One region of the Lysinibacillus sp. A1 genome, then DNA from elsewhere that is predicted to be linked to it. Evidence: riboswitches for the same ligand, from Rfam matches in the RefSeq annotation. Region 1 holds a riboswitch; each other region holds the start of a gene.

Region 1 (7,552 bases):
TGGTTGCAGAACAGTCTATGGCAAAAAATTAAAACTACATTTGTGCTGTCTAAAAAGTATAGCAATTACTTTTTAGACAGCTTTCTTTTTAAATTTTGTAAAGGATGTGATACGAGTGGAACTATTAATTCGAAATATGAACGAAAAGTATGCTCAGGAAATTATATGTTGGCAATACGAAGAGCCCTATGATTTTTATAATAATGAATTATCCGAGGAATCCTTGCGGGAATTTCTTGACAATCCTTACTTCGCCATTATGAATGAACAAGAGGAATTAATCGGTTTTTATTGCACAGGGTCAGCTGCCCAAGTGCCAAAAGGACATGATTTCAACGCTTATTCAAAAGAGTATATAGATATTGGTATTGGCATGAAGCCAACGCTAACAGGAAAAGGTTTTGGTACAAAATTCTTTTCATTCATCATAAATAATATCCAGCAAGAATACGCTATGCCACTCCGTTTAACAGTTGCCCAATTTAATAAGCGAGCGATATTCCTTTATGAAAAATTAGGATTTGTGAAAGAGCTTGAATTTAGTACGCCAACGGAATTTATTACGATGTTAAAAAAATTGTAAGTACCATCCTTTCTAATGATTAAAATATGAATTATCGTTAAAGTTAGTGGTCAATCTTCACAGATTGCGTTATGATAAAAACCGTTACATCAACGTTTTGAAAGTGTGTGAAAATATAATGAACGATACAATTTATTTAGATAATAGTGCCACAACAAAACCATTAAAAGAAGTACTACAGGCGTTTATGGTTGTGAATGAGCAGTATTATGCCAATCCTGCATCTATCCATGCGATGGGTGTTGAAGCAAATGATTTATTAATGCGTGCACGTGAGCAAGTAGCAGATATTTTGCAAACAGAAGCAAAAAATGTGCTATTTACTTCAGGTGGTACAGAATCGAATAATGCGGCGATTTTTGGAATAGCACGGAGTAATACACATATAGGAAAGCATATTTTAACGACTGAAATAGAACATCCTTCTGTTTTAGAGACTGTTAAACAGCTCTCAAAAGAGGGCTTTGAAGTGGAATATTTAAATGTTGATCAGCATGGTGTTATTTCGTTAGATGAACTTCGTGCAAAAATACGTAAAGATACAATTTTGGTAAGTATGATGCATGTAAACAATGAAATGGGTGCGATTCAACCGATAGGGGAAGCTGCTAAATTAATCCATGAAATGAGCCGGGCAGCTTTGCATGTGGATGCTGTACAAAGCTTTGGAAAATTGGCTGTATCCTTTAAGGGTGAAGAGGGACCGGATTGTATTTCAATCTCAGGCCATAAAATTCATGGCTTTAAAGGCTCCGGTGTATTAGCATTTCGTAAAGCGATAAGATGGCAGCCATTTGCACTTGGTGGTGGCCAAGAATTTGGATTGCGTAGTGGGACTGTTGCTGTTCCACAAGCTGTCGCTTTATCAAAGGCAGCTCGAATGGCCATCGAAACTATGAATGACCATGCAAAAAATTATCGTCAATGGCATGATGAAATACTTGCACAGCTACACGAATATGGAGAAGCTATTCATATTTTATCGACTCCGCAGGGAGCGTCACATATTTTATCTTTCAGTGTTCGCGATTTAAAAGGGGAAGTCATCATTAATGCGATGCAAAAACGAGGCGTTATTGTATCAACATCCAGTGCTTGTTCTTCGAAGCAAACTAAAACAAGTCATGTTGTCGAAGCATTGCATCTAGATGAGCATTATAAAAAAGGTGTCATCCGTATTAGTTTTGGTGCACATAACACTGTCGAAGATATTGAAAAGTTTAAACAAGTATTAGCAGAAGTAATGCTAGAGCTTAAAGGAGAAATAAAGTAATGATTTGGAAAGAAATTTTAATTAGATATGGCGAACTTTCTACAAAAGGTCGCAACAAGATGGATTTTATCCGCCGTTTACGTGAAAATATCCGTCATGCTTTTGCGGATTTAGGACATCTCCATATTCGTACAGAACGTGATCGAATGTTTATTGCGATAGAGGATGAAGCACAAATGCAAACACTAGTAACAGGTTTGCCTAAAATTTTTGGTATTCAATCATTTAGTCCTGTTGCAGCATGTGAAAAAGATATGGAAAGTATGAAAAAACTGGCGATTACGATAATGGAGACATTTAAAGAAAAGCCATATACGTTTAAAGTGGAAGTGAAACGTACCGATAAAACCTTCTCATTAGAATCACACGCGATACAAAGGGAGATTGGTGGATATGTTTTACCTCAATTTAATAATTTATCTGTTAAAGTGAAGAAACCTGATATTGAGTTACGAGTAGAAGTGCGCCATGATGCAACCTATATGATGGCACAAGTCATTCCAGGTGCAGGCGGAATGCCTGTAGGATCAAACGGGAAGTCATTGTTAATGCTTTCAGGTGGTATTGATAGTCCAGTTGCAGGTTATTTAATGATGAAACGCGGAGTCCGTTTAGAAGCCATTCACTTTTTTAGTCCGCCCTATACAAGCGAAAATTCATTGGAAAAAGTAAAAGTGCTTGCAAATGAGTTAACGAAATTTGGAGCTAATATACGATTGCATGTTATTCCTTTTACTGAAATACAAGTTCTGATTAAAGAAAAAGTACCTTCTAATGTATCGATGACAACAACTCGTCGTATGATGTTGAAGGTTGCTGATCTAGTGCGAGAAGAAATCGGTGCTCTTGCGATTGTCACAGGAGAAAGTCTTGGACAAGTAGCAAGTCAAACACTTGAAAGCTTAACGGCAATAAATGCAGTAACGAATACACCTATTTTACGACCGTTAATTTCATCAGATAAATTAGAAATCATTGAGTTAGCTGAACAAATCGGCACATATGAAACATCTATTCAGCCTTTTGAGGACTGCTGTACAATCTTTACGCCTGCTAGTCCTAAAACAAAGCCTAAGCTCGAAAAGGTTGAGCATTACGAAAGCTTTTCTGATTTTGATGAACTGATAGCACGCGCGGTCAAAAATCGTGAGGTCTATATTTTCCCTAAGAAAGAAGAAGAGCAAAAGCAAGATAAGTTTGCTGATCTTTTATAAATCAAAATTTCAAAATCCGTCTCAAATAGCTTATTTGAGACGGCTTTTTTGTATAGTTCGCCAAATGCCAATAGAGGTATATTTTACCTTTATTTTTTTTGTATTAAAAATCTAATAACGCACATTCTATATTCACAAGGAGGTGAGAAACATGGCTTCAAACAACAACCGCAGTTCAAACCAGCTTGCAGTACCTGGAGTACAACAAGCACTTGATCAAATGAAATACGAAATTGCACAAGAATTTGGTGTTCAATTAGGGGCTGACGCTTCAGCTCGTGCTAACGGTTCCGTTGGTGGTGAAATCACTAAACGTCTTGTACAAATGGCAGAATCTCAATTAAAAGGTATGCCAAACAACAACAACTAATAAATGCTAACTAAGCATTTATAAACTCAAAACCAGTGACCGTAAAAGGCACTGGTTTTAGTTTGTTTATCAATCATTATTTTATGCGAGATAAAGACTTAAACATGGATACTGTTTGTACAATATCCTTACTGTCACAGATAGCAGAAATAACAGCAACTCCGTCAGCACCAGCTTGCAAAACAATATTAGCGTTTGTCCAATTTATTCCACCTATAGCTACGATGGGCAAGTTAGGTTGCAACTTGGAAGCTTGCTGTAAAAAATTTGTGCCACATGGTGGTTGTGCATCACTTTTAGATGTTGTGGCAAAAATAGGTCCAATTCCTACATAGTCCGCATGATGGTCAATAGCCGTTTGTAGTTCTTCCTGTGAATGTACAGAAACGCCAAGGAGCCGGTTTGCCATTTTCTTACGTGCAATGGCAATTTGTTCATCATCTTGACCAATATGAACACCATCAGCACCAAGTCGAACTGCTAGATCCACATCATCGTTGATGATAAACGGCACACGGTAATGTTGACATCGTTTTTGGCATTGGTGGGCAAATTGCTCATAAGCTAATCCTGTTAATGCATAAGGACCCTTTTCGCGTAATTGAAACATAGTAATGCCAGCCCGTAGCGCTTGTTCGAGTACAGCTAAAGGTTCCTGTTGGGAAACATTGCTTGTACCCATAATAAAATAAAGCTGTAAATCTTCACGTTTCAAGTAACTTCACCTCGCAGGCACCTTTATGCAGCTGATAAGCAAAATGATTTGTGGGGCCATGACCTTTACCAATGGCTAAATCATGCATAATGGCTAATTGTATAAATCTTTTAGCTTCGATAATAGCTTTTTCAATGGTCAAACCTTGACCAAGAAAAGCAGTGATAGCTGCTGAAAATGTACAACCTGTACCATGTGTGTTTTTCGTCGTAATACGAGGAGACTGCATGGAAAATGATTTGTCATTTTTTATAAATACATAATCAATTGCATATAACGAATTGGGTAGATGCCCACCTTTAATGATGACACATTGAACACCTAGTTGGAAAAAGCATTGAGCAATTTCCTCCATATCCGAGAATTGATTTATTTTTTTTCCCGTAAGTGCCTCTGCTTCCGGTATATTTGGTGTCACAATTGTAGCAAGAGGAAGTAAAGACATGCGCATGGCCTCGATAGCCTCTTGCTGCAATAAGCTTTCTCCACCTTTTGCAATCATAACGGGATCAACGATTAGTGGGATTTTTAAATCGTCAATAATGTGTGCAATACCTTGAATAATTTCCGAGGAATAAAGCATACCTGTTTTAATCGCAGTAATCGAAAAATCTTCTAGTAATGCATGAAATTGTTTTTCAACAAAGTCAACTTCAATTGGGAAAACCCCTGTTACACCAAGTGTGTTTTGAGCAGTTAATGCTGTAATAACGGAGGTGCCAAAAACCCCTAATTCCTGGAATGTTTTTAAATCAGCCTGAATACCAGCGCCACCGCCACTATCTGAGCCTGCAATTGTCGTTACAATATGCATGAAGCCTCACCCTCCTTTGAAAGACGATGTAAGGCATTAAGCAAAGCAATTTGAATATCCCCAATATCCTCTGTAAATGCGGATGCTAACTCAGCTGCTTTTTTATAGTATGTGAGTGTTTCCGCTAATTGGCTGTACGGATCATCTCCTGAAGAGAAGGCTGCTCCACATATAGCACTAAGTAAACAGCCTGTACCCGTTACTTCAGTCATTTGTGAATTTCCACCTGTAATCCATTCGCTCTGCACACCGTCTGTCATAAAATCATGTTTGCCTGTAACAATGACTATACAGTTGTAGCGTTGAGCCAATAATGTAGCCTCAGTCTCTATGTCAATAAATCCCTCACCACTATCAACACCTTTTTGTTGCCATTCCACATTGGCTAATGCCGCAAGCTCTCCCTTGTTACAACGTATGACTGCAAATTGAATAGCTGAAAGTAATAGGTGTACGGTTTCCTTGCGATAAACTGTGGCACCTGCGCCAACCGGATCTAATATAACAGGAATGCCAAGGGTATTTGCTTTTTTTCCTGCTAACAGCATTGATTCTTTTATTCGATCATTTAGTGTACCAATATTGATTAAAAGAGCGTCTGCATTGGCGACCATTTCCTCAACCTCATGGCTATCATCAGCCATGACAGGAGAGGCACCTAATGCCAATAGACCATTGGCTTGGAAATTAGCCACGACATAATTAGTTATACAGTGAATAAGCGGTTGTTGTTGACGAATTGTTTGAAAAATCATTTTAGTCCTCCTTTATGGGTGGACGTAAGCATGCAAAAAAGGCCCTTTTTACGTAAAAATGCACGAAAAAGAGCCTTTCATCTGAAAAAACGATGTTCATTGCTCCCTACGTCAGTATTAACTAACAGGTTCAAAGGGTCAGGTTTTACCTTCTCAACTCTTTATGAGTCCCCCTGCAATCTTGCTTTTAGTTGACCAAAATGTACCATACTTTTCGTATGTATTCAATAGCAAGTTTTCCTATCGACAAAACGTGACTGATGCCATATAGCTAAGCATGATAGTTGTCATGACTTTACTTAAATCAAGTGTAAACCATTGAAAATACTAAGAAAGGAGTATAATGTGTCTTAACAAAAGGGGGCATTTGCCATGAATAGACAAGAATTAGTAGCACCAGAATGGTACAACATAACAGATGAATTTGAAAAATATGCAAAGGATTCAACTAAAAACGCATTGATTATTTATAATGAGCATTATGATGTACAATTTATCACCTACGCACATTTACTTGAAAGAGCGAATCAGGCGGCACATGTCTTTACAAAAAATGGATTAACTAAAGGTGATGTCATTTTAGTGATGGTACCACGCTCAGTAGAAGCATACATTGTCTATATTGCTGCATTAAAAGCGGGATTAACAATCATTCCAAGCTCTGAAATGCTAAGAACAAAAGATATTGAGTATCGTATTCATCATGCTGATGCTAAAGCTGTAGTAGCCTTTGAGCCCTATATTGAGCAATTTGATCAAGTAGGAAATCTACAAAATATACAGCAATTTGTTATCGGAGATGCACATGAACCATGGCAGCCGTTAGTAGACAAAATGCGAAAGCAACCAACAACTTACATAAGTTCTACACCAACAAAAAGTACAGACCATGCCTTTTTAGCTTACACAAGTGGCACAACAGGTAACCCGAAAGCTGCTGTTCATACTCATAGCTGGGGCTATGCACATTTACGGACAACAGCCCCACACTGGCTAGGCGTACAAGAAAATGATATTGTATGGGCAACTGCAGCACCAGGATGGCAAAAATGGATTTGGAGTCCGTTTCTCGCGATTTTAGGCAGCGGTGCCACTGCATTTGTTTATAAAGGAAAGTTTGATGCAGCAACATATTTAGCGTTGCTTGAAAAATTTAAGATGAATGTCTTATGTTGCACACCGACAGAATATCGTTTTATGGCAGCACTTGAAAATTTACAGGAGTATGACATCAGTTCAATTCGACAAGCTGTTTCAGCAGGTGAACCATTGAACAGTGAAGTCATTAAAAAATTCTCAGACACTTTCCATCTACAAGTGCGAGATGGTTATGGTCAGACTGAGAATACACTTCTTGTAGGGACTATGGTTGGTATGGACGCAAGAGTTGGTTCGATGGGTAAACCTACGCCAGGCAATACCGTTGACATTATAGACGATTTTGGCGAGCCAGTTGCTATAGGAGAAGTAGGTGATATTGCTGTTCATCGAGAAACACCTGCACTTTTTAAAACATATTTAAATGATCCTGAACGTACTAATTTACAATTTCGTGGTGATTGGTATATAACAGGGGATCGAGCTTATAAAGATGCGGACGGCTATTTTTGGTTTGAAGGCCGCGGAGATGATGTTATTATTTCCTCAGGTTACACAATTGGACCTTTTGAAGTAGAGGATGCGCTGATGAAGCATCCGACTGTGAAAGAGGTTGCTGTCATTGCAAGTCCCGATAAAGTTCGTGGAAACATCGTTAAAGCGTTCATTATCCTTCATAATGGTGTTAATGGTAATCAAGAGCTTATTCAATCCCTTCAAAATCATGTCA
Region 2 (7,552 bases), on a different contig from region 1:
CCTTTTGCTTGATTAACAAGCGTTTGTAAGCTGTATTTATTACCATAATAATAATTATTATTATACTTAAAAGCACTCTTATAAGTCCAAATAGCATTGTTTAAGTTATTGATAGCACTGGTAATATCAGTTTGAGTAGCGTAATAATTATTAACAACTGCTTGAGCAGCTGAAACGGCGGAATCTATAGCGTTTCTCTCAGCTTGCGTTGTCCATGGATTATTATGGTAAACATCTGAGCCCCACGAAACCGTTACATACTGAATTGAATTAATTAAAGATTGAAGAGTAGCTTTATCGCTATTGCCGTAGCCATAGCCATATTTTAAGCCGTACTTTTGAGCAGTTTGATAGACGGATAAAGCATTTCTGTATTGTGTAATAGCATTCTTTACTTGTTCTTGTGAGGCGCTATTGTTGTTTGCTACAGCTCTGGCGCTGGTCACAGCAGAATCAAAAATATTACGATCAACCTGCATTGTCCATTTGTCAGTTGTTAAAATATCGTATCCATTTATAGAAACCTGTACGTAAGGGGGGGATGCTAGTAGCGTAGTTAGCTCTTTTTTATCAATAACAGGTAGGATAACGGAAACGCTTTTATTGTCCACTTGAACTTTACCCACCTGGTGTCCGGAGTTTAATGCTACTTTTGATCCGCCTTTGACAATGATTTGTTCAATTTTACCCTCGCCGAAAAGGTTGAAGTTTTCCTCTACATTGATTGTTAGCTTTTCCACATTTGCCTTCAACTCAAAAGTAGGAACTTTACCTCCTATATCAATTTTGGAAAGCGCTTGGTCAGAAGATATATTCACCTTCGTACGTGCTACATTGATAGTAGATGATTTCATATCTCTTAGCGTAACATACAGCCAGTCATTCTTCTTTATAATTAGTGGTTTTAGTGTAATCGTATCGCTCACAGAAACGTCATCAAGTGTAATAGCTTTTTTTACTCTGTTTGTAATGATTAGCTGACCATCAATTGTAATGTCTTGTATGTTTACATAATCTGCGTTCACAGTAACATCACCAGAAACATGAGCGTCACCCCCATCAAAATATACTGATTTTTTGCTCGTACCAGCTTTATTTAATGTTAATGATGTCACATCAATAATTTGCTTGTTTTTTACGACAATGGTGGCCGATGCATTCGTTAATGCTGTTTTGTTTGAATGATCAAAAAGGGGCTTTAAATCATTGTGGATTCTAAATGTACCGTTTGATGTAATGACCGTATCATTTGTAATGTTTTTAATCGTTACGGCATTGCCGACCACTTTTTTTGTTGCTGCAACTTGAAACTGTGCTTCATATAAGCTTGATTGATTTAGGGAAGAAGAGGCTTGTGCAGTAGACACTGGTAATACTAGTGTCGCTGTCATCGCCGTGGCTATTAATGTTGATAGCGCTTTATTTGTCATGCAAGTCACTCCAATCATTTTATCTAATAAATAATATACCATATTTTACTATAATTTAGTATTTTAAGTGTATGTTTTACTAATTGGTGCAACTCGAATGAGTCATAAGTACTTTGAAATATATAAGGAAAATCTATTAATATGCCTGTATTTTTATCTATAATTATGTAAATTTCTACTTTATTCGCTAAATATTTTATTGAGATACGACCTTCCATCCATTATGATTATTTATAAAAGTGGGGGTGTTTGTGATGAAGAAATCAAGAGGAATTGCATTGAAACTATCTTCCCTAATAATAGGATTGTTTCTAGTATTATTTTTATCCTATACAGTGACAACGGGGATTATTATAAAAAAGCAAAGTGTTAAAGATGCAGAGTATGGAACATTGCAAACGGCTGAATCATCAGCGGCGATTATGAGCGAGCGCTTTAAAAAAGCCAATACAACATTACAAACAACGAAACGGATCGTTGAAAGTATGGAGAAGAATAAGACGCTATCTACCAAAGGTGTTTTAGACATCATGGAAAATAATTTAGCCAATAATGATGATTTATTAGGGGTAGGAGCTATCTTTGAACAGAATTCTCTTATTGTAAACCCAAATGATGAGGCTACATTGGTAGATTCCAAAAAACGTTTTGGGCCATACTTAAGTAAAAATGGGAATGAAATAACGACCACTCTTATTGAAGGTGTAGATGATAAAAATGTATCCCAATGGTACTGGGTACCAAAAGAAGAGGGACGGACTGTTTTAACGGAGCCCTATGACTATAGTGTAAACGGTCAAACCGTACTAATGACCACAATTTCTGTACCATTAGTCAATGCTTCAGGGAAGTTTTTTGGTGTATTGACGGCGGATGTGTCGATAGATTATTTAAATGAGCTGACAATGTCTGTTGCTCCGGAAGGCGGCTATGCAGCAATTATTACAAATAACGGTGTACTAACAGCTAACAGTTTCGGTAAAGAGCTGGACGGTCAAAATATGCAAGATGACTCTGCTTGGACAAGCATAAGTAAGACAATGGAAAACGGCGAGCTAACAAGTATGTACATAGAGTCTAATGAACTAAAGGATAAAGCTTATAATGTGTTTGCTCCAATGATTTTAGAGGACATTGACGAAACTTGGACCGTTCAAATCGTATTAGCTGAATCAAAAATTTTAGAAACATATAACCATGTATTTGTATATACGATTATTGCATCCATTATAATGGTAGCCCTGATGACTGCTGCAAGTGTACTATTTATTTACAAACAGTTAAAGCCGCTCAAGTTTTTACGTGCTTCAATTGAAACAGCAGCAGCAGGAGATTTAACACAAAAAGTAGAGGAGAAATATATTAAACAAGATGAAATTGGGGCAGTCGCACTGGCCTATAATAATATGTTGGAAAAAACTAATAGTGCTATTAAAGCCGTGTTAAACTCCACGACTCTATTGAACCAATCTTCTAATCAGGTCCATGAGGCGTTTACTGAAATCGTGTCCTCTAGTCAAGAGGTATCAGTAGCCATTAATGAAATTGCACAGGGTGCATCGAAGCAATCAGAAGATACTGAAGAAACGAACTATCGTATGATGGATTTATCGGAACAAATAGACGCCATTACTGCACTTTCGAATGAAATGGACGATTTATCTCACAAGACAAATGTGACAACAGAAAAAGGCATGCAAGAGGTTCAAAGTTTACATGAACATAATATAGAGACGAATGAGATGAACGGCCGTATTCAGCAGCAAATGGAATCGCTAGCTTCTAATATTGCCAATATTAATCAAATTATTGCCTCCATTCAAAGCATTACGGAGCAAACTAATCTATTAGCTTTAAATGCAAGTATTGAGGCTGCACGAGCTGGTGAGCATGGAAAAGGTTTTGCCGTCGTGGCGGAAGAAGTAAGAAAATTGGCAGAGCAATCAAAAACTGAAACAGAAATTATTAAAAGCACGGTAGAAAGTATTTTAGAAAATTCTCAGCAAACAGTTGCAGTCATTGCATCAAATGCAGACTTAATGCAATCTCAAAATGAGTCCGTACAAAGCACGCAATTGGCCTTTAAAGATAATAGTGATTTGTCACGTGCAATTGCAACTTCTATTAGTGAACTAATGACACAGTTGTCTACTATGTTAGAGCATAAAAATCAAGCGATTATGTCCATTCAAAGTATTTCGGCAATCTCAGAGGAAACAGCGGCCTCTGCTGAGCAAGTAAGTGCCTCTGCAATGGACCAACAAGCTGAATTGCAAAAAGTGGCAGAGTCTATGCAAAATATGAATGATATCTCTAATGAACTGCAAGAGGTTGTTAATAGATTTAAGCTTGCGTAAAGAAAAAGGCCACCTAGAATCTAAAGGTAGCTCAGACTTTTTGATAAAAGGAATCGAGAAGATCATGCTCGATTCCCTTTTTATTTATCCTTCATTAAAAATAGTTCTTTGCTGCCCAATCATACACAGTCCTAAATGAATGAGTTTAGGTGATTCTTACATTGTGTACATTGTTCTCTTTCATTGATTTGATTTTTTGAATCTTTTCAACCATATGAACAAGGCGCGCCCCGTCCGTAGTGGAAGTCAACGGTTTTAATTATGAAAGTAAGTGGCATTGACCTAGTGCATGATCGACACTACTATTAAAAGGGAGGAGGGACATCAATATGGTGTATCTTGGAATGATTTTCTTTCAAATTGTCGCACCTATTTTAGTATTACTTGTACTAGGTGCTATTCTACAAAAGAAATTTCGCTTTAATTTAAAAGCATTATCACAGCTTATTACATATTGTTTTATGCCAGCCGCTGTATTTATTAATTTATATGAGACGAATATAAAGCTGTCTGTTCTAGGAGAAGTCGGATTGTTTGTTGTACTTTTTATCGGGAGTCAAATGCTGCTTAGTCACTTTTTAGCGAAAGGGCTTGGCCTCGCCAAAACTGAGGCGGCTGTTTTTAAAAATAGTGTAGTACTCATTAACTCTGGGAACTATGGGATTCCGGTAGCTCAAATGATTTTTGCCACTCAACCTATCGGTGTAGCCATCCAGGTTATACTCGTTATCTTTCAAAACATGACAACATATACGTATGGTTTATATAATTTAATTTCCTCTACTAAATCGGGCATGACGATTTTTAAGGATTTTATAAAAATGCCTATTATTCACGCTCTAATAATCGGAGTGGCCATGAATTATTTTGATATTGGCATTCCGCAGTTTATTAAAATACCAATAGACCATGTAGCAGATGGTTTTATTGCCGTTGCATTAATCACGCTAGGAGCCCAATTGTCTCAGCTGGAGATCAAAACGATGTTTAATAAAACAGTATTCGTCAGCTGCTTCACACGATTATTTATCGGACCAGCCGTGGCTTTAGTCATTATCTATGCGCTAGGTTTAGATGGGGTTGTGGCACAATCATTATTTATAGCGAGTGCTTTTCCCACATCCCGCAACAGTTCAAGTCTAGCATTAGAATATGATGTAGAGTCCGCAACAGCTGCTCAAACTGTTTTATTCTCAACCATTGTGAGTTGTATAACGGTCACGATTGTGATTTATATTGCGGATGTATTGTTTACCTAATAGAAAATATTTTAATGATATCTTCCATCTCTTAGCAATATCTGCTACACTAGCATCAAACTGAATAGTATTAACTAGGGGAGTCTGATGAGTCAGGCTGAGAGGGAAACGCATAGAGGTTTCTTGACCCTTTGGACCTGATCTGGCTCATACCAGCGTGGGAAAGTTAAGAAGCTATTGCCTATTACGTGCAATCAATAGACCCTTTACATTCATGGCCGGATCCAATTATTATTTTGGATTCGGCCTTTATTTATTGTATTGATTGTTGGGTGAGCTAGATTCGGTCCTTGCTTAAAATACATTTAAGGGAGAGAAGTAGCTCATGTCAGCAATTAGTGAAAAGAACATTACGATTATGTCTAACTTTGAAGGAAGTAAAAAGGTTTATGTGGAAGGATCTCGTCCAGATATTTTAGTACCAATGCGTGAAATTGCATTAAGTCCGACGACTGGTAGCTTTGGAGATGAAGAAAATGCCCCCATTCGGGTGTATGATACGAGTGGCCCATATACAGATCCGGCCTTTCGTGTGGATATTACAAAGGGCTTACCTGCTTTACGAAGTACTTGGATACAAGAGCGAGGGGATGTTGAGGAATACGGAGGGCGTACGATTAAACCGGAGGATAATGGTTTCCGTCGCGCTGATGATCCGCGTATCCATGAAAACGTCTTTCCGGAATTGGTGAGAAAGCCTTTACGTGCAAAAAAGGATGGAAATGTCACACAGCTTCATTATGCTCGAAAAGGAATTATTACACCTGAGATGGAATTTGTAGCGATACGCGAAAATATGGACCCAGATTTCGTACGTTCAGAGATTGCAGCAGGCCGAGCTATTATGCCTTCCAATATTAATCATCCAGAGGCAGAGCCAATGATTATCGGTCGTAACTTCCATGTGAAAATTAATGCGAACATTGGAAATTCAGCTGTATCATCCTCGATTGCAGAGGAGGTCGAAAAAATGACATGGGCTACACGCTGGGGTGCTGATAATATTATGGATCTATCAACTGGCAAGCATATTCATACAACGAGAGAATGGATTATTCGAAATGCTGCAGTACCCGTTGGGACAGTACCAATTTATCAGGCATTAGAAAAAGTGAATGGTGTCGCTGAGGATTTAACGTGGGAGGTGTACCGTGATACGCTTATTGAACAAGCGGAGCAAGGGGTAGATTATTTCACTATTCATGCAGGTGTCCTTTTACGTTATGTTCCTCTTACGGCAAGCCGTGTAACGGGAATTGTGTCTCGGGGTGGATCCATTATGGCGCAGTGGTGCTTATACCATCATCAAGAGAACTTCCTCTATACTCATTTTGAGGAAATATGCGAAATTATGAAAGCTTATGATGTAGCCTTCTCATTAGGAGATGGCTTACGCCCAGGGTCAATCGCGGATGCTAACGATGAAGCACAATTCGCGGAGCTGGAAACATTAGGTGAATTAACGGAAATCGCATGGAAGCATGATGTTCAAGTAATGGTGGAGGGTCCAGGTCATGTTCCCATGCATTTGATTAAAGAAAATATGGACAAGCAATTAGAGGTTTGTAAGGAAGCTCCCTTCTATACATTAGGTCCATTGACAACAGATATTGCGCCAGGTTATGACCATATTACATCTGCTATTGGAGCAGCAATGATTGGTTGGTTTGGTACAGCTATGCTCTGCTACGTGACACCGAAGGAACATTTAGGTTTACCTAATCGGGAGGATGTTCGAGTAGGGGTTATTACTTATAAAATTGCTGCACATGCTGCAGATTTAGCAAAGGGCCACCCAGGTGCACAGCAACGGGATGATGCACTGTCCAAAGCGCGTTTTGAGTTCCGCTGGCGCGATCAATTTAACCTTTCTCTTGATCCAGAGCGTGCAGTAGAATATCATGATGAAACATTGCCAGCTGAAGGAGCCAAAACGGCTCATTTTTGTTCAATGTGCGGGCCTAAATTTTGTAGCATGAGAATTTCTCAGGATATTCGTAATTATGCTAAGGAAAAGGATTTAAATACAACAGAAGCCATCCATGAAGGTATGAGGGAAAAGTCAGCGGAGTTTAAAAAGGCAGGTAGTCAAATCTACCAATAATAATAATGCAAGGCTTGTGTTTATTTCTAGACACGAGCCTTTTTTATGTTGGTTTCATAACTTAATAGGGAGATGAAAAAAAGGAATATATGCCTTTGCAAATAGAAATGAACGCTTAAACCTAGACGAATACAAAAAAGCTCCATGTGAATTATACATTCACATGGAGAAAAGTTGGATTTGGATATCAATAATAAGTGGAATATTAAACGTTTGTTGGTTGTTTTACGTATGGATTTGTAAGATCCATACCTTCTAATGAAAGACCCATTGCTTTTGCGACACCTTCACCATATGCTGGATCAGCTAAATAGCAGTGAAGAATGTGACGGCGTTTGATGAATTCCTCAACAGAAGCCATATCATTAGCCGTATTTTCAAATAGACGTTGTTGTTCTTCCG
Region 3 (7,552 bases), on a different contig from region 1:
ATGCTGCTGATGCCTTAAGTGCTGGTGGAGGTAAGAGTGGAAAAGACACTTTAACCATCTTTAACTGGGGAGAGTATATTGATCCTGATCTATTGAAAGAGTTTGAAAAAGAAACAGGTATTCATGTCATTTACGAAACATTTGACTCCAATGAAGCTATGATGACTAAAATACAGCAAGGTGGTACAGCGTACGATATTGCTGTCCCTTCTGAGTATATGATTGAAAAAATGAAGGAAGATAATTTATTGATTCCTTTAGACAAAGCGAAAATCCCGAATTTAAAAAATATTGATCCATACTTTTTAGATTTACCATTCGATGATAACAATCAATATTCAGTTCCTTATTTCTGGGGAACAGTAGGAATTGTTTATAACCCAAAGCTAGTTGGGAACTTAGATTTCTCCTCCTGGGATGACTTATGGGACCCTTCACTAAAAAGAAAAGTATTTTTAGTAGACGGTGCCCGCGAAGTGATTGGGATGGGTTTAAATAGTCTTGGACACTCCTTGAATTCATTGGATAACGATGAACTGCGTGAAGCAACTGACAAGCTGATTACACTTGCGCCAAACGTAAAAGCGATCATTGGGGATGAAATTACGCCATTAATGATCAATAATGAAGCAACAGTGGCCCTCACTTGGTCTGGTCAGGCAGCGGACATGATGTCTGAAAATGAAGAGTTGGACTTTGCTGTTCCTGAAGAGGGTTCCAATTTATGGTTCGATAATATGGTTATTCCAAAAACCTCAAAAAATATTGATGGTGCACATGCCTTTATCAATTTTATGCTAAGTGCTGAATCTGGTGCTCAAAATGCCGATTATGTTGGCTATTCGACGCCTAATATCGCTGCGATGGACTTAATGGACCCAGAAGTAGTTGCTGATGAACGCTATTACCCTTCTGAAGAGCAACGTGATACATTAGAGGTCTACAAAAACTTAGGCCCAGATTACTTAGGTAAATATAATGAACTGTTTTTAGAATTTAAAATGAGTATTCGATAATTTATAAGAGCGATTTGGTCTAGAAACCAAATCGCTCTTTTTCTGTAAGCATTCAGTTGTTTGACTATATTCAAAAAGCAATTCTACTAGTAGCCTGTGGTAGATCATCTTCACAGCCCCCTCTCCTATAATCCCTTTGTCTATGTTTAAATTGCTAACAATCATTTGCACTTCTTTATCCATGAAAAGACCATGTATTCTACGTGCCATTACATCTGCTCATCATAGCTTCATCTAAACAATATTATTCACTTTTATCACGCTATTTCATTTCAACAAAAATTGCTTCTAGGCAAAAGTCTATACGCTCTCACTTCCCCCTAACTATTCATGTTTATTAATCAATTAGATGATATTCCATTGTGAAGTTTTCTGAGAAAAAAACTTTTCTGAAAAACCATTCTAACGATCGGATCAGTTACAGCAATCTCAACTATTAGCCAGCTATAATTCTTTATGATAGACTGTACTATATTTGATTACATAAAGGGGGTTTTTCGATGACCCAGCAGAAGTCCAATAAGGCGGCTTTGTATATATTAATGTTTAATATGTTTATCGCAATGGGGAGTATTGGAATTATTATTCCTGTAATGCCGGAATATTTAAGAATATTTGGAGCAGCAGGACAAGTTCTAGGCATGCTTATTGCTACGTTCGCCTTGGCTCAATTCGTATTTTCTCCAATTGCTGGGAATCTTTCTGACCTGTATGGGCGGAAAAATTTAATTATTTTCGGTCTTATACTAACAGGACTTGCACAAATCGGTTTTGGCCTCTCTACAGATGTTTGGATGCTCTTTTTGGCACGCTTTTTAGGTGGCCTTGGCTCTGCATTTGTTGCACCTCCTATTATGGCTTTTGTAGCAGACGTGACAACTTATGAAGAACGCGGAAAAGGAATGAGTATGTTAGGAGCTGCAATGTCGTTCGGCTTTATGATTGGCCCTGGAATTGGTGGTTTCCTCGCAAAGGTTAGCTTACATTTTCCATTTTTCATGGCGGGAGCTGCCGCCATTTTAGCGTCTATTTTATCGTACTTTTTATTACCATCTACAAAGCCAAATACTGCGCAAAATAGACAAAAGCAAGATAATCTGGTGAAACAGATGGCTCGCTCTGTACATATGCCTTATTTTGTTATGTTAATTATTATGATGGTATTCTCATTTGGGATTGCTAACTTCCAAACAACCTTATCCCTATTTGTGACAGAAAAATTTAATTACTCACCTGGCGATATTGCTACCATTCTAGTTGTTGGTGGAGCATTTGGGGTAATTGTACAGATGTTTATCATAACGCCACTCTTTAAACGCTTTGGTGAAATGAAAGTAGTTTTGGTCAATTTATTTATTGCCTCCGTTGCTATTTTCTTAATATTATTTGTTTCAGGTTTTGCACTAATATTAGTTATAGCAACCATCTTCTCAACGGCAACAACGTTAATTCGTCCAGCTGTTAATACACTCATCTCAAAACTTGCTGAAACAGAGCAAGGATTTGCAGCCGGCTTGAACAATGCCTATATGAGTCTTGGAAATATGATTGGACCCGCTTTAGCTGGTTTCTTATTTGACTGGAATATGAATAGTCCTTATATATTTGGTGCCATTATCTTATTAGCCTGCTTCTTCCTTGCCCTGATTTGGACATTGAAAAAGGCACCACAGCTTATGCATCCAGATTCACACTAATCATCAAAGCTTATTGACTATTGATTCAAGTATGTTACACTTCTAAAAAATAGAAAAATTTTTACCACTAGGGGAGTCTTTTAAAGGCTGAGACGTATATGGTTATATACGGACCCTTCGAACCTGATCTAGTTCATGCTAGCGGAGGGAAGTGGCGCTTCTTGCTATTTTCAGTGTATAAGCAAGGCCGCTTCCTGTCGTTTGAAGGAAGCGGCTTTTTTCATTTTCCTAGTGGCTAAAACGAAAAGGAGCGCACCTATCATGTCTATTCGAAAATTAACAATTATGGCTTTATTAGTAGCGATTGCCGTTGCAGGCTCTACGTTCATCTCCATTCCAACTGGGATTGCTCGTGCCTACCCTATACAGCACGCTATTAACGTAATAGGAGCCATTATACTTGGACCCTTACCTACAGTTGTAGTGGCCTTTGTGACGGCTATCATTCGTATCCTTACAGGAACAGGTTCACTGTTAGCCATTCCTGGTAGTATTATTGGTGCATTATGCGCAGGGCTTGCCTATAAATATAGCTGTAAAATGTGGTTAGCCGGTATGGGTGAAGTGATCGGCACTGGTCTTCTCGCATCACTTGTAGCAGTACCCTATGCAAAGATACTTATGGGCACATCCGTAGCGGCCTTATTTTTCATGCCTGCCTTTTTAATATCAAGTTCAATTGGAGCAATCTTAGGTATTGTAGTAGCTAGCAGTTTGCGGAAAACGGAGCTAGTAAAATATTTTAATTCCCGCTCTCTTTATTAAAGAACGTCGTTGATATAACTTAGAGGATTTCTCTCCATGCATATATACAAAAAGCAGTGCGAAATAATTCACACTGCTTTCACCTAACTAAATTATTGGCGTTTTTTCATACCCTTTAATAATTGTGCTACATTCGTATCTTCTGCCTGTACGGGGGGATTTTCTACAAGTTGCCCCTTTTTCTTCGGCTTCGTTAGGAAATTCCAGCCAAAGCGTCTTATTGTAATATCAATAAAGAATAGGAGCATACCTGCAAGGAGAAGCCATGTCGCAATGTTTTGACGATCCGCCCCTCGCTTTGTAAAGTCACGGAACACTTCTTGTGGTTCTTTTAAAACAGCACCACCAGTTTGTTCGGTTAATTCTTCTATTAATTTATCATTAGCAGGAAGAAGTTCATACTCAGCACTATAGGGAACACTTAATCCAGCCTGATAAATCGTTTCCTTTTCATCAGCGATACGGAAGAAGATTAATCCCGGGTCAGCTTGTACTACAGCACGAACCTGAGAGGCTGATATAGTTTCAAGCTGTGTGTCTAACTCTTCACCAGCTTCATTAACCGCAACAATATCTAAAAAGGCTGCTTCATTTGTAGGATCTGTAATCATAAAGGACCCATCTGATTCTATTCTTACATCATAGGCAACATCATTATAACTTGGGAGCATTTGTGAAATAAGCGTTTGCCAAAATGTGCCCCAGTTTTGCCATCTTGCCCAGTCGCCTGACCACTTTCCTGTTGAATCAGAAGTGAATGCGAATGTTTTGCCAAGACCGTATTGCCATTGTGCTAACACCGGATCTTCTTTTTCGCTTTCAGCCACGACGGTAGCACCCTGCTTTGCGGTTGTTCCGATATAAGCATTCATTTGTGGAACCCCATTGGCAAATAGTGTATTCCATCCCCCTGCATTATAAAGTATTGGATAGAATGGGTTATCCTCAATGTACGTACGGGAAATCATAGCTGTTTCACGAGATAAAATGGAAGGAATAGTTTGCTCATCGATAACATTGTAGAAACGTCCGCTTCCCATCTCACTCAGAGCTTCCAATAAGTTAGCATCCGCATCTTGACCAATAGCCACTGTCGATAAAGTTATTCCACTATCTTTTCCTTGTTCAATTAAATCTTCATAATTTCCTGGCTGTGATTGTCCATCTGTTAAAAGAATAATATGCTTACGTTGCAGTTTTATATCTGCTAGGTTTTCATATGCTTTTGCAAGTGAACCATAGATTTCTGTCCCGCCTCCTGGTGTAACAGATAAAATGGTATCCACTGCCTCTTCTTTATTGTTCAGAGGACCAGTCTCTATAATTTCCCAAGGCCGATCATCAAATGCTATAAATCCTAATGTATCTTCATCACGTAGCATCTCAACTGAACGTGCTGCCGCTTCCTTCGCAAGCTCTAGCTTGGACCCTGACATACTACCAGAGCGATCTAATACAATGACAAGTCCTAATGAAGGTAATTGTTCTTTCCCCTTAATTTCCATTTCAACAGGTAATAATGTTTCAATTGGCGTTTTAAAATAACCACCTAAACCAAAGCTATTTTCTCCACCAACCATTGCAAAACCAACACCAAAGTTTTTGACTGCTTGCTCTATCACACTCATTTTCGCCTCACCGACTAAATGTCCTGGCACATTATCGAAAATAATGGCATTATATTGCAAATAACTGGAGAGTTCATTTGGTAAGCCTTCAGGTGATTTTACATCATAGGCTATTGATTGCTGACCGAGTGCCTCCGCTATTGGTGAAGCTGTTTCATAGCCATTCACAATGAGTAAATGTGGTTCGCTTTGTACCATTGTGACACTTGTTAATTTATTGTTTTCAAATATTGCGTCTTGTCCTACTTGAACAACGGCTTCATATTTCACCAGCCCTTCACCAGTCGCTGCATGTTTATAGGTAAACATATTCGTTCCTTCGGCTAGCTCAACTGCCTCACGATGAATCAGTTCATCATTTTCATATAATAGTAGCTCGCCCTTTCCAGCTGAAGTTGCATGCACTTCTGTTACCAGTTGTTGTTGCTCACCCACATAGGCAACTTGTGGGGACACAAAGCTTTTTAATGAAACATCATTCACAACAGGCTGACTAAAGGGCACAACATCCACACTAATATTGGAGCCTTTAAACTTCGTGGCGAAATCTAAAGCATTGCCCTTTGTCTCATTGCCGTCTGTTAAGAGCACTAAGCGTGTTGCTTTTTTCGGATCTATAATACCTGTGGCAAGTTGCAGGCTTTGTTCTATATTCGTTTGATCAGTAGCCTTTATTTCCGTAAACTTTGGTACTTCCTTTAATGTTTTAGTCAAAATGGCTTCTGTTTGTAATGTTGATGAGAATGAATACAGCCCTGCAAGCTGTTCGTCTTTTTTCGATTGTAAACTATCCTGTATAAACTGTACCATCTCATCCTCAGTCCCATTCATGGAAGCTGAGCGGTCAATTAGATACACGATTTGTTCTTCTTTTATAGGTAATAAAAGATACGGCCCTGCCAATGCGAAAACTAAACAGCCTACCGCAAGCATGCGAATCATAAGTACGATAGCATGACTCTTTTTTAGTCGCTGTCGTTCTCGCCAATAGGTCCAACCAAAATAGATGAGCAATGGAAGTAATAGCAACAATATTAATGGCATATCAATTCGTAAATCCACGACGTCGTTGCACCTCCCACTCTGAAACAAGTAAAACTAAAATAATTAGAATTAGCCAAGGGACAAAAGAAGCCTTCGAAATCTCAGCCTTTCCGTTATCAGAAATATCCCCTAATGCATAGCTTGTTCCTTGTTCAATAACACGTTCTTGCGCCTGCAATTGTACAATAAAATGTTTTTCTTCATTATTAGAACGCACAAAATAGATGCCTGGTTTTGTTGGCGCAGTTAGCATACCATCCGTAACTAATGAAAGAAATTCATCTTCTTGTGAATATACACTCCAGTCTTCCTGCGCTAAAGCTACTACTCTTTGTTCATTTGGTGTGAAAATACCGAGTGAATCAATGGATTCTGATAACTGCTGTTCAGTACTCCATAAGAATAACGGGAATGATGGATGTAGTGGCCAATCCGTATCTGCAATATCTGCTAAGACGACGATATCCCCTTTAGGAGAGCGCTGTATAAACGGCTGTTCTCCAACAGTAGCGATAGTTTGATAATTTGCAAATCCTGGATACAAGGCGCTAACATAAACATCCTTGAGCTCGCTAAAAGCAAATAAAGCATCACTTTTAGTACTTACTATGCCACTTACCTCTACTTTTTTGGCATCATCACGGCCAAATAACACAAGAGGTTTGTCCATCTTTTCCAGCAATTCAGCTTGATTAGTGATCACCGTGGCATCCTGATTGTCTACTACTTGTAAAGGCGGAACGATTTTCACACCCGTACTTACCGATTGAAACCCTTTTTGAATCAATTGATGCATGCCCTGATCAACCACAATTTTTGAAGTAGCTGTTTGTAGTAAAACTGTTTGTTGATTATCTACTGCATAATCATCTCGTACATCAATGATTGCTGTCATTGATTTTTCTAAAGGTAACTCCTTGAAGGTTTTTGTTATCTCTTCCTTTGGAGGCACAGCGATATTCTCAGCTACCAGCTCTTTACCCTCTTCATTAAGTAATGCTAGTGTGACCTTTTGCTCAATGTCTGTATCATTATGAAGCTGCACAAGCGCCATTGTAGCCTGTCCATCTGTTGTTGCAGCAAATCGAGTAATAGCAATATTTGTTAAGTCCTTCGCAGCACCTCTTACCAGCCATTTAACAGAGTCCTTGTTCATAGGTAGTTGTTTTTTATCGAGTGTATCTGTAAATACATAGATTGAAGTCGGTGTGTCTCCAACAAATGCTTGAGCCACATCAAGCGCCTTATCCATTTCTGCCGTTTCATAGGTTACTTGTAAGTCTTTAATACCTTTTTCGATATCTTTAATATTTGTCTCTTGCTGTAAAATCGCTTTTGGAGCTGAACCAGTCGTAATTAGCGTGACCGGTCTCCCATTTAATTCATCTATAAGCGTCAGCAT
Region 4 (7,552 bases), on a different contig from region 1:
TGGGCATCTAAACGTACATCTTCTGCAAGTGACTTCTATACAGCTGGCGGGGGCTTAACAGGCTGGCAAAATGGACTAGCTATCGCAGGTGACTATTTATCAGCAGCCTCTTTCTTAGGGATTGCAGGAGCAGTAGCATTATTTGGATTTGACGGATTCTTCTTCTCTATTGGTTATTTAGTAGCTTACTTAGTGGTATTATACATCGTTGCTGAGCCATTACGTAACCTTGGAAAATTCACTTTAGCTGACATGATTACAGCTCGTTTCAATAACTCAAAAGTACGTGGAACAGCTGCTTTAAGCACTATTACAATTGTTTTATTCTACATGATTGCACAACTAGTTGGTGCAGGAGCACTTATTCAATTACTTTTAGGGATCGACTACTGGGTAGCTGTATTGATCGTAGGTTTCATGATGACAACTTACGTATTATTCGGTGGTATGACAGCAACTTCATGGGTTCAAATTATTAAAGCTTGTCTTTTAATGCTAGGTACAGTTATTATCTCATTCTTAGTATTAAAAGAATTTGGCTTCAGTATTGCAACAATGTTTAAAGAAATGACTACAGCAACTGACAGTGGTGCTGCTTATTTAAACCCAGGTCTAAAATATACAAATGGACTTGACACAATTTCTATGTTAATTGCATTAGTATTAGGTACTGCGGGTCTTCCACATATCTTAATGCGTTTCTTCACAGTAAAAGATGCGAAAACGGCTCGTTCATCTGTTATTTGGGCTACTTGGATTGTAGGTATTTTCTACGTTTTAACAATTTTCTTAGGTTTCGGTGCAGCAGCATTCGTTGGAAAAGAAGATATTATCGCGGCAAACGCTGCTGGTAATATGGCTGCCCCACTTCTTGCAGAAGCACTAGGTGGCGACATTCTATTCTCATTCGTATGTGCGGTAGCATTCGCAACAATTTTAGCGGTAGTAGCAGGTCTTGTACTTTCAGGTGCCTCTGCCCTATCACATGATATTTATGGGCAAATCATTAAAAAGGGTAAAATTACTGAAAAAGAGCAAGTTCTTGCAGCTCGTATCGGTTCAATTACGATCGCTATAATTTCCATTTTATTAGCACTTGGTGCACAAACATTAAACGTTGCGTTCTTAGTATCTTTAGCATTCTGTATTGCAGGTTCTGCTAACCTTCCAGTTATTATTTATACAATCTATTGGAAACGCTTTAATACAGCTGGTGCTGTTACAGCGATGTTAACAGGTTTAATCTCTGCATTAGTATTAGTAGCTATGTCACCAAACGTATGGAATCCAGTTGAAGGCAAAGCGATTTTTGTGGGTGATCCGTTAATTATGTTAACGAACCCTGCCCTAATCTCTGTACCGCTTGGTTTCCTTGGTGGTTTCATCGGCACATTACTTTCTAAAGAAACTGATGATGCAAAATATCGTGAAGTTGACGTTAAAGCAAACACAGGTATTTCTGTACAGGACGTATCTCACTAAATCTATGTCATAAACCTCGTAAGTTCTTGCTTACGAGGTTTTACTTTTTCTTTCATTTTCGTTACTATAATTGTTAAAAGGAGGGAATGAAAATGGCTCAATCTGGGGCGAAAAAGAAGCGGATGCATATAAAAAGAACTGTTGGCAAGGATGTAGAGAAAAATCGCCAAACCAATTCCTTCAGTACACATGAACGCACCACCAAAACAAAGACAGAGAAATTGAAGCATGATTTTACTAAACATAAAAAGCAGTATACGGATCATTAGTTTGTATCCTATACTGCTTTTATTATTGTAGAAAACACAAGTGTCACTTACAAAATTAGTTTAAAGTCGATAAAAGTTTGTCGTATTTTGAGTGATAATTTGAGCCGCTTCTTGTATAGACAATCCCTTAATGGCTGCAATTACCTCAATCGTGGAATGCATCATCCACGGAGACGTGGGTTTATTTGTAAATGGACCTTCAAACGGCCATGGACCATCTGTTTCAACCATCATCAATTCAATCGGGTAGATTTGAATTAACTGTTGAATTTCCTCTTCATACAATGCATCAGGCGTAATGGAGATAAAATAACCTTGCTGAATCATGCGTTTCACAACTGCTTCGTCCCCTTTAAACCAATGGAAATGTGCCTGACGAAGCTGATGCTTTTCTAGTAAATCGCACACCACGATAGCATCCTCATACACAGCATGCAATACAATCGGTTTGTCCAACTCTTTCGCCAATACGATAAATCGTTCCAATAAAGCCTCATACGGACGAACAGCCAAAGTTTGTTCTTGCCTTAAATAATAAGGTAAACCGACCTCACCGACTGCTTTCATCTCATCACTATGGGCGCGAATCCAATTAAATAAAGCTTTCTCTTCTATTTCACTCGGTAAAGGCTGTTCGGGATGGAAACCAAAAGCTGCCTTCACTTTGGGATAGACCTTCGCTAAATTCAACGTCTTTTGACAGGAGGACAGCTGCATACTCACCGCAATTAGTGCCTCTACTTCTTCCAATAAAGAAGGTATTTCCACATCCTTATACTGATCTAAATGAATATGGGCATCAATCAACATGCAAATCCCCCTTTTCTTCCTGTAAATACATGAATAACTGTTGCTTCAAGGCTGTGAATGTAGCCGAATGACGGATTTCTTCTTTGCGAGGACGCTCAAACGGCACAATGATTTCTTTTTTCACCGTTGCTGGCCGTTTCGATAAAACAAGTATACGATCTGCTAAAAAGAGTGCCTCCTCAATACTATGTGTAACAAATAAGATAGATTTTCGATGTTCCTCCCAAATGGACAGTAGCCATGCCTGCATTTCCAATCTTGTAAATTCATCGAGCGCAGAAAATGGTTCATCTAGACATAAAATAGGTTTATCACTGACAATGGCACGGATGAAGGATACACGTTGTTGCATCCCTCCAGATAGCTCGTTTGGATAAGCATGGCTAAAGGAAGCAAGTCCTACCTTTTCTAGCCACCCCTTTGCACGTTCAACATTAGGCTTTTGCTGCAATTCCTCAACAATTGTTACATTCTCTAAAATAGTACGCCAAGGCAGTAGACAGGGCTGCTGTGGCATATAGCCAATTGTTCCTCTTTTTCGTTGGATTTCCTCTCCATTTAATAAAATCGCCCCTTGATCAACCGAAGAGACCCCACCAATTAATTGAAAAAGGGTACTTTTACCACTGCCGGATGGACCTACAATGGCCACAAACTCACCATCCTTGACATCAAAGGAAATATCATCAAGAACATGTAGACTGTTAAAGGACTTAGCGATGTTTTGAATGCTGAGCATGATAACCTCTCCCCTTTACCATTAATTTTTCAAGCAAACGAATACTACTAAATAACAATAAGCTTAACAAGACAATCGCAAAAATTGCGACAAACACTCGATCTGTACGGAAGGAGGATTGTGCTAAGGTCATGTATACACCAATTCCCTTTTTCGCACCAAGCCACTCCGCAATGACTGCCCCCATTACGCTATACGTTGCAGCAATTTTCACACCCGAAAAAATTGCTGGGTAGGCATGTGACCATTCTAGTTTCCAAAACGTTTGAGCCTTCGTTGCACCAATCATTTCAAAGTAATGCTTTAACTCGGGTGCTGTTTGGCGAAAACCGTCCATTGCCGCAATGACAATAGGGAAAAAGCAAACGAGACAAATAATGATAAGCTTTGGTAATAAGCCAAAGCCAAACCAAATAATAAGGAGCGGTGCTAACACAAGAATCGGTATGTTTTGCGACATAATGAGAATCGGATAAAATAATGACCGAATAAAAGTAAAACGATGCAAAACAATTGCCACTGTTAGACCACAGCCAACCCCAATAGCAAGTCCTAGTAAAGCTAATTGCACGGTAGCCAGAGCATGTGGCAGGAACGTCTGATACGATTGAAAGCCTTCTACTACAATTATGCTTGGTGCTGGAAGGAGCCAAGGAGGAACATCAGCTATATGCACAACAAGCTCCCATATGAATAAGAGGAAGGCGATAAAAATTATCGTCCTTCCTTTTTGTAATGCCCGTTTCATGATTGATATTTCTCCGTTAATGTAGCCATTGTAATCCCGTTTGGTTGATATAAAATTTTTACTTGTGTAATGACATTAATGGCTCCTAGCTCGACCATCTTAACATTCATTTTCTCAATGATTTGAAGAAGCACTGGAAGCTCACCCTCCATCGTTGTTTCAAGTGGATGAACCTCATACTTCACACCAGATGCATCAATAACTGCAATGGCCGCATCTACATAAGGGATGACATCCTCATACTTTTCTGTCTTTGGAATGATTTGGACACTGATCAATGAATTTGCCATGTTAATTGGCCTCCTTTTTTGGTAAAAACTCATTCGTAAACGCTTGTTTAGCATCAAATTCGCCTTCTAATACTTTGTTGCTCGACATCCATTTAGCATAGTTTTCCCACACTGAAAGCTTTTGCTCTCCCCATTGTTTAGCATCGTCCTGATATTTATCAGCCAACCACTCTTGGCTTTTATGCACTAACTCCTTATCTAAGTCAGGTGCCGCTTCTAGTAAAATATCAGCCGCTTCATTTGGATGTTCGATCGCATATTCATAGCCCTTCGATGCAGCTGCAACAAAAGCTTTGACGATGTCTGGATTGTTTTGAATCATTTTTTCATTAGTTGCTAAAACAGGTGTATAGTAATCTAACTGATTACTGTAGTCTGTTAAATACAGCATATTAATCTTTTCCCCACGAAGCTCTGCCTCAATCCCTGTCCAAGCATAATAAATCCAAGCAAAGTCGATGTCTTTTTTCATCATCGTGAAGAAATCTAAATCTCCCGCATTGACAATATCTAATTTATTTATATCAGCGTTTTCTTTTTGCATTAATGATTGTAATACGGCTTGTTCGAGTGGCGCTCCCCAACCACCATATGTTTTTCCTTCAAAGTCCTTTGGAGATGTAATACCCTTTGATGCTACAGAAGCAAATCCAGATGTATTATGCTGGATGATGGCCGCTATTGAGACAAGTGGCACAGCCTGAACACGAGCCTGTGTAATGCCCTCCTGATAGCTCACGCCAAATTCTGCCTTACCAGAAGCTACGAGCTGATCGGCTCCTGCCTCTCCTGGCATAATAATCTCAACATCTAAGCCCTGATCTTCAAAATAACCGAGCTTTTTCGCAACATACAATCCTGTATGATTCGTATTTGGTGTCCAATCGAGAACCACTGACACCTTTTTCTTTGTATCAGCAGCTTGCTTGTCCTCCTTGTCGCTACAGCCCACTAACATCAATAGTGCCGCTAATAGAATAAATAACCATTTTTTCATGCTAAGTCCTCCCAGTTTGTAATATGAAAGTGTTCATGAATGAATGTTGTCACCAGAAGAAAGCGTAATATACGGTTGGTAAGATATTGCTTGGAAAACAAAAAAACGCCTAGGATTCCTCCCAGACGTATTGCAATCAATCTCCAAAACTTTTGCTTTTTTGAATAGATGTTCCCTACGCTGGTACGAGCCAAATCAGGTTCAAAGGGTCAGTGTCTATCGGACACAATCTCAGCTAGCCATAACTAGCCCCCCTACATTCTTTCGCTATGAACTTTTCGATGATTATTATACCCATAGTTGATCTAAAATGACAAGATGCTATTTTTAGATAGTTGTTCCACTCCAACCAAATAGCCCAGCTCTACTAGATAGAAACTGGGCATGGTTTTAGCTTGGTTTTTGTTCTTTTTTGGCCGTTAAGACATGGGAAATGGCTCCATCTGTTGCAATATCCACTTTAAATGAACCATTAGAATGGCGATCAGCACGCGTCAATGCATGAACATCAATAAATTCTTGGACGCCTTTTTCAGTTTCAATCACAACCTGTTCATCGTCTGTCGCTTGAATAACAGCGACAATTCGGTGAGGATTTGCTTTTAATTCTGTTAGGACTTTAAGGCCGCGTTTGGCACGACCTGCTACTTCTACCTCTGCGACATTCATTTTCTTGACAGCCCCTCGTTGTGTCACAATAACGACATATTGTGTTTCATCTGGCTGTAGAACATTGACCCCAACTAAAGCTTCTCCATCTTTTAACGTAATCCCTTTAACGCCACCTGTTTTCACACCAGTAACCGGTAATTCCTCGATAGGGAATCGAATAGCATACGCCGTATCAGTTGTTAAGAGCAATTCCACATCATCCGTCATAAATGATGCATAAATCATTGCATCGCCCGCTTTAACATTCATTGTTTTAATCGGCTTCGAGTAACGCGTCACTGCATAATCTGCGAGCGGTGAACGTTTAATTTGTCCATCTTTCGTAGCAGTTAAAATATACGTATTTGGTTGTTCAAATGTTTCAAAGCCATAGACGGCAATAATTGATTCATCTTCACTTGTTGGCACAATACTAGAAATATGCTGACCAAGGTCCTTCCAACGAATATCAGGCAATTCGTGAACTGGCTGATAAATATAATTCCCTCTATTTGTAAATAACAATAGATGATGCTGCGTATTTAAGTTTGCTTCATACAATAAATAATCGGAATCCTTCATCGCAAAATCTTGACCATTGGAAGCGGCATGGGATCGTGTAGAAGTACGTTTAATATAGCCATCTTTCGTGACAGTCACCACAACCTCTTCACTTGGAACAAGGACATCTAATGTAATTTTAATTTCTTCTATTTCTTGTTCAATTCTCGAGCGACGCGGCTCTGTGAAGCGTTTTTTAATATCTAGTAATTCTTGTTTAATGACACGTACAAGCTTGGCCTCGCTTTGTAAAATTCCTTCTAGCTTGGCAATCAATTTATTTAAATCATCCTGTTCTTGGCGGAGCTCTGTAATATCGGTATTCGTTAAACGATATAATTGCAGGCTCACAATCGCCTCTGCTTGTACCTCGGTAAAATCGAACTTTGCCTGTAAATTAAGCTTGGCATCCTTCTTATCATTAGAAGAACGAATTGTCGCAATGACTTCATCTAAAATAGACAATGCTTTAATTAATCCATCTACAATATGGGAACGATCCTTAGCCTTTTGTAAATCATATATAGAACGATTTGTGACCACTTCTTTTTGGTGAGTAATATAGGCATCCAATAATAATGGCAATGTCATCATCGTTGGGCGACGATTATGAATCGCAATCATATTAAAATTGTAAGCTACTTGTAAATCTGTTGTTTTAAATAAGTACTGTAAAATCCCTTGTCCAGGAACATCCTTTTTCAGCTCGATTACGACACGTAACCCTGTACGGTCAGATTCATCACGAATTTCAGCAATCCCTTCAAGGCGTTTATCTACACGCTGCTCATCAATTTTTTTTACAAGATTCGCTTTATTCACATCGTATGGTAATTCGGTAACAACGATTTGCTCTTTGCCACCCTTAATAGGTTCCACCACAGCCTGCGCACGAACTATAATTTTACCGCGCCCTGTTTCATATGCCTTTTTAATGCCGTCCACACCTTGAATAATACCGCCTGTTGGGAAATCTGGACCTTTGAGTACTGTCATTAATTCATC

The links. Region 1 has a riboswitch for thiamine pyrophosphate ahead of thiM (hydroxyethylthiazole kinase). Riboswitches for the same ligand answer to the same signal wherever they lie in the genome.
Region 2: another riboswitch for thiamine pyrophosphate. It lies ahead of thiC (phosphomethylpyrimidine synthase ThiC); the one in region 1 lies ahead of thiM (hydroxyethylthiazole kinase).
Region 3: another riboswitch for thiamine pyrophosphate. It lies ahead of thiW (energy coupling factor transporter S component ThiW); the one in region 1 lies ahead of thiM (hydroxyethylthiazole kinase).
Region 4: another riboswitch for thiamine pyrophosphate. It lies ahead of PI85_RS22505 (ABC transporter substrate-binding protein); the one in region 1 lies ahead of thiM (hydroxyethylthiazole kinase).

What each region holds. Positions count from the first base shown of each region.
Region 1 is NZ_JSZM01000001.1:129,003-136,554, forward strand. Features, by position in the region: gene ezrA (septation ring formation regulator EzrA) at 1-32, shown strand, start outside; gene PI85_RS00555 (GNAT family N-acetyltransferase) at 116-583, shown strand; gene PI85_RS00560 (cysteine desulfurase family protein) at 702-1,856, shown strand; gene thiI (tRNA uracil 4-sulfurtransferase ThiI) at 1,856-3,070, shown strand; gene PI85_RS00570 (alpha/beta-type small acid-soluble spore protein) at 3,222-3,440, shown strand; gene thiE (thiamine phosphate synthase) at 3,517-4,155, opposite strand; gene thiD (bifunctional hydroxymethylpyrimidine kinase/phosphomethylpyrimidine kinase) at 4,145-4,969, opposite strand; gene thiM (hydroxyethylthiazole kinase) at 4,957-5,724, opposite strand; TPP riboswitch at 5,811-5,909, opposite strand; gene mbcS (acyl-CoA synthetase MbcS) at 6,097-7,552, shown strand, end outside.
Region 2 is NZ_JSZM01000014.1:109,038-116,589, forward strand. Features, by position in the region: gene PI85_RS13430 (hypothetical protein) at 1-1,430, opposite strand, end outside; gene PI85_RS13435 (methyl-accepting chemotaxis protein) at 1,685-3,787, shown strand; gene PI85_RS13440 (AEC family transporter) at 4,117-5,046, shown strand; TPP riboswitch at 5,113-5,227, shown strand; gene thiC (phosphomethylpyrimidine synthase ThiC) at 5,372-7,150, shown strand; gene PI85_RS13450 (catalase) at 7,356-7,552, opposite strand, start outside.
Region 3 is NZ_JSZM01000012.1:219,005-226,556, reverse strand. Features, by position in the region: gene PI85_RS10590 (PotD/PotF family extracellular solute-binding protein) at 1-1,016, shown strand, start outside; gene PI85_RS10580 (tetracycline resistance MFS efflux pump) at 1,517-2,713, shown strand; TPP riboswitch at 2,773-2,880, shown strand; gene thiW (energy coupling factor transporter S component ThiW) at 2,975-3,478, shown strand; gene PI85_RS10570 (VWA domain-containing protein) at 3,571-6,168, opposite strand; gene PI85_RS10565 (BatA and WFA domain-containing protein) at 6,152-7,552, opposite strand, start outside.
Region 4 is NZ_JSZM01000041.1:53,182-60,733, reverse strand. Features, by position in the region: gene PI85_RS22530 (cation acetate symporter) at 1-1,482, shown strand, start outside; gene PI85_RS24760 (hypothetical protein) at 1,575-1,751, shown strand; gene PI85_RS22525 (TatD family hydrolase) at 1,812-2,561, opposite strand; gene PI85_RS22520 (ABC transporter ATP-binding protein) at 2,551-3,300, opposite strand; gene PI85_RS22515 (ABC transporter permease) at 3,275-4,048, opposite strand; gene PI85_RS22510 (thiamine-binding protein) at 4,045-4,338, opposite strand; gene PI85_RS22505 (ABC transporter substrate-binding protein) at 4,340-5,335, opposite strand; TPP riboswitch at 5,491-5,601, opposite strand; gene parC (DNA topoisomerase IV subunit A) at 5,726-7,552, opposite strand, start outside.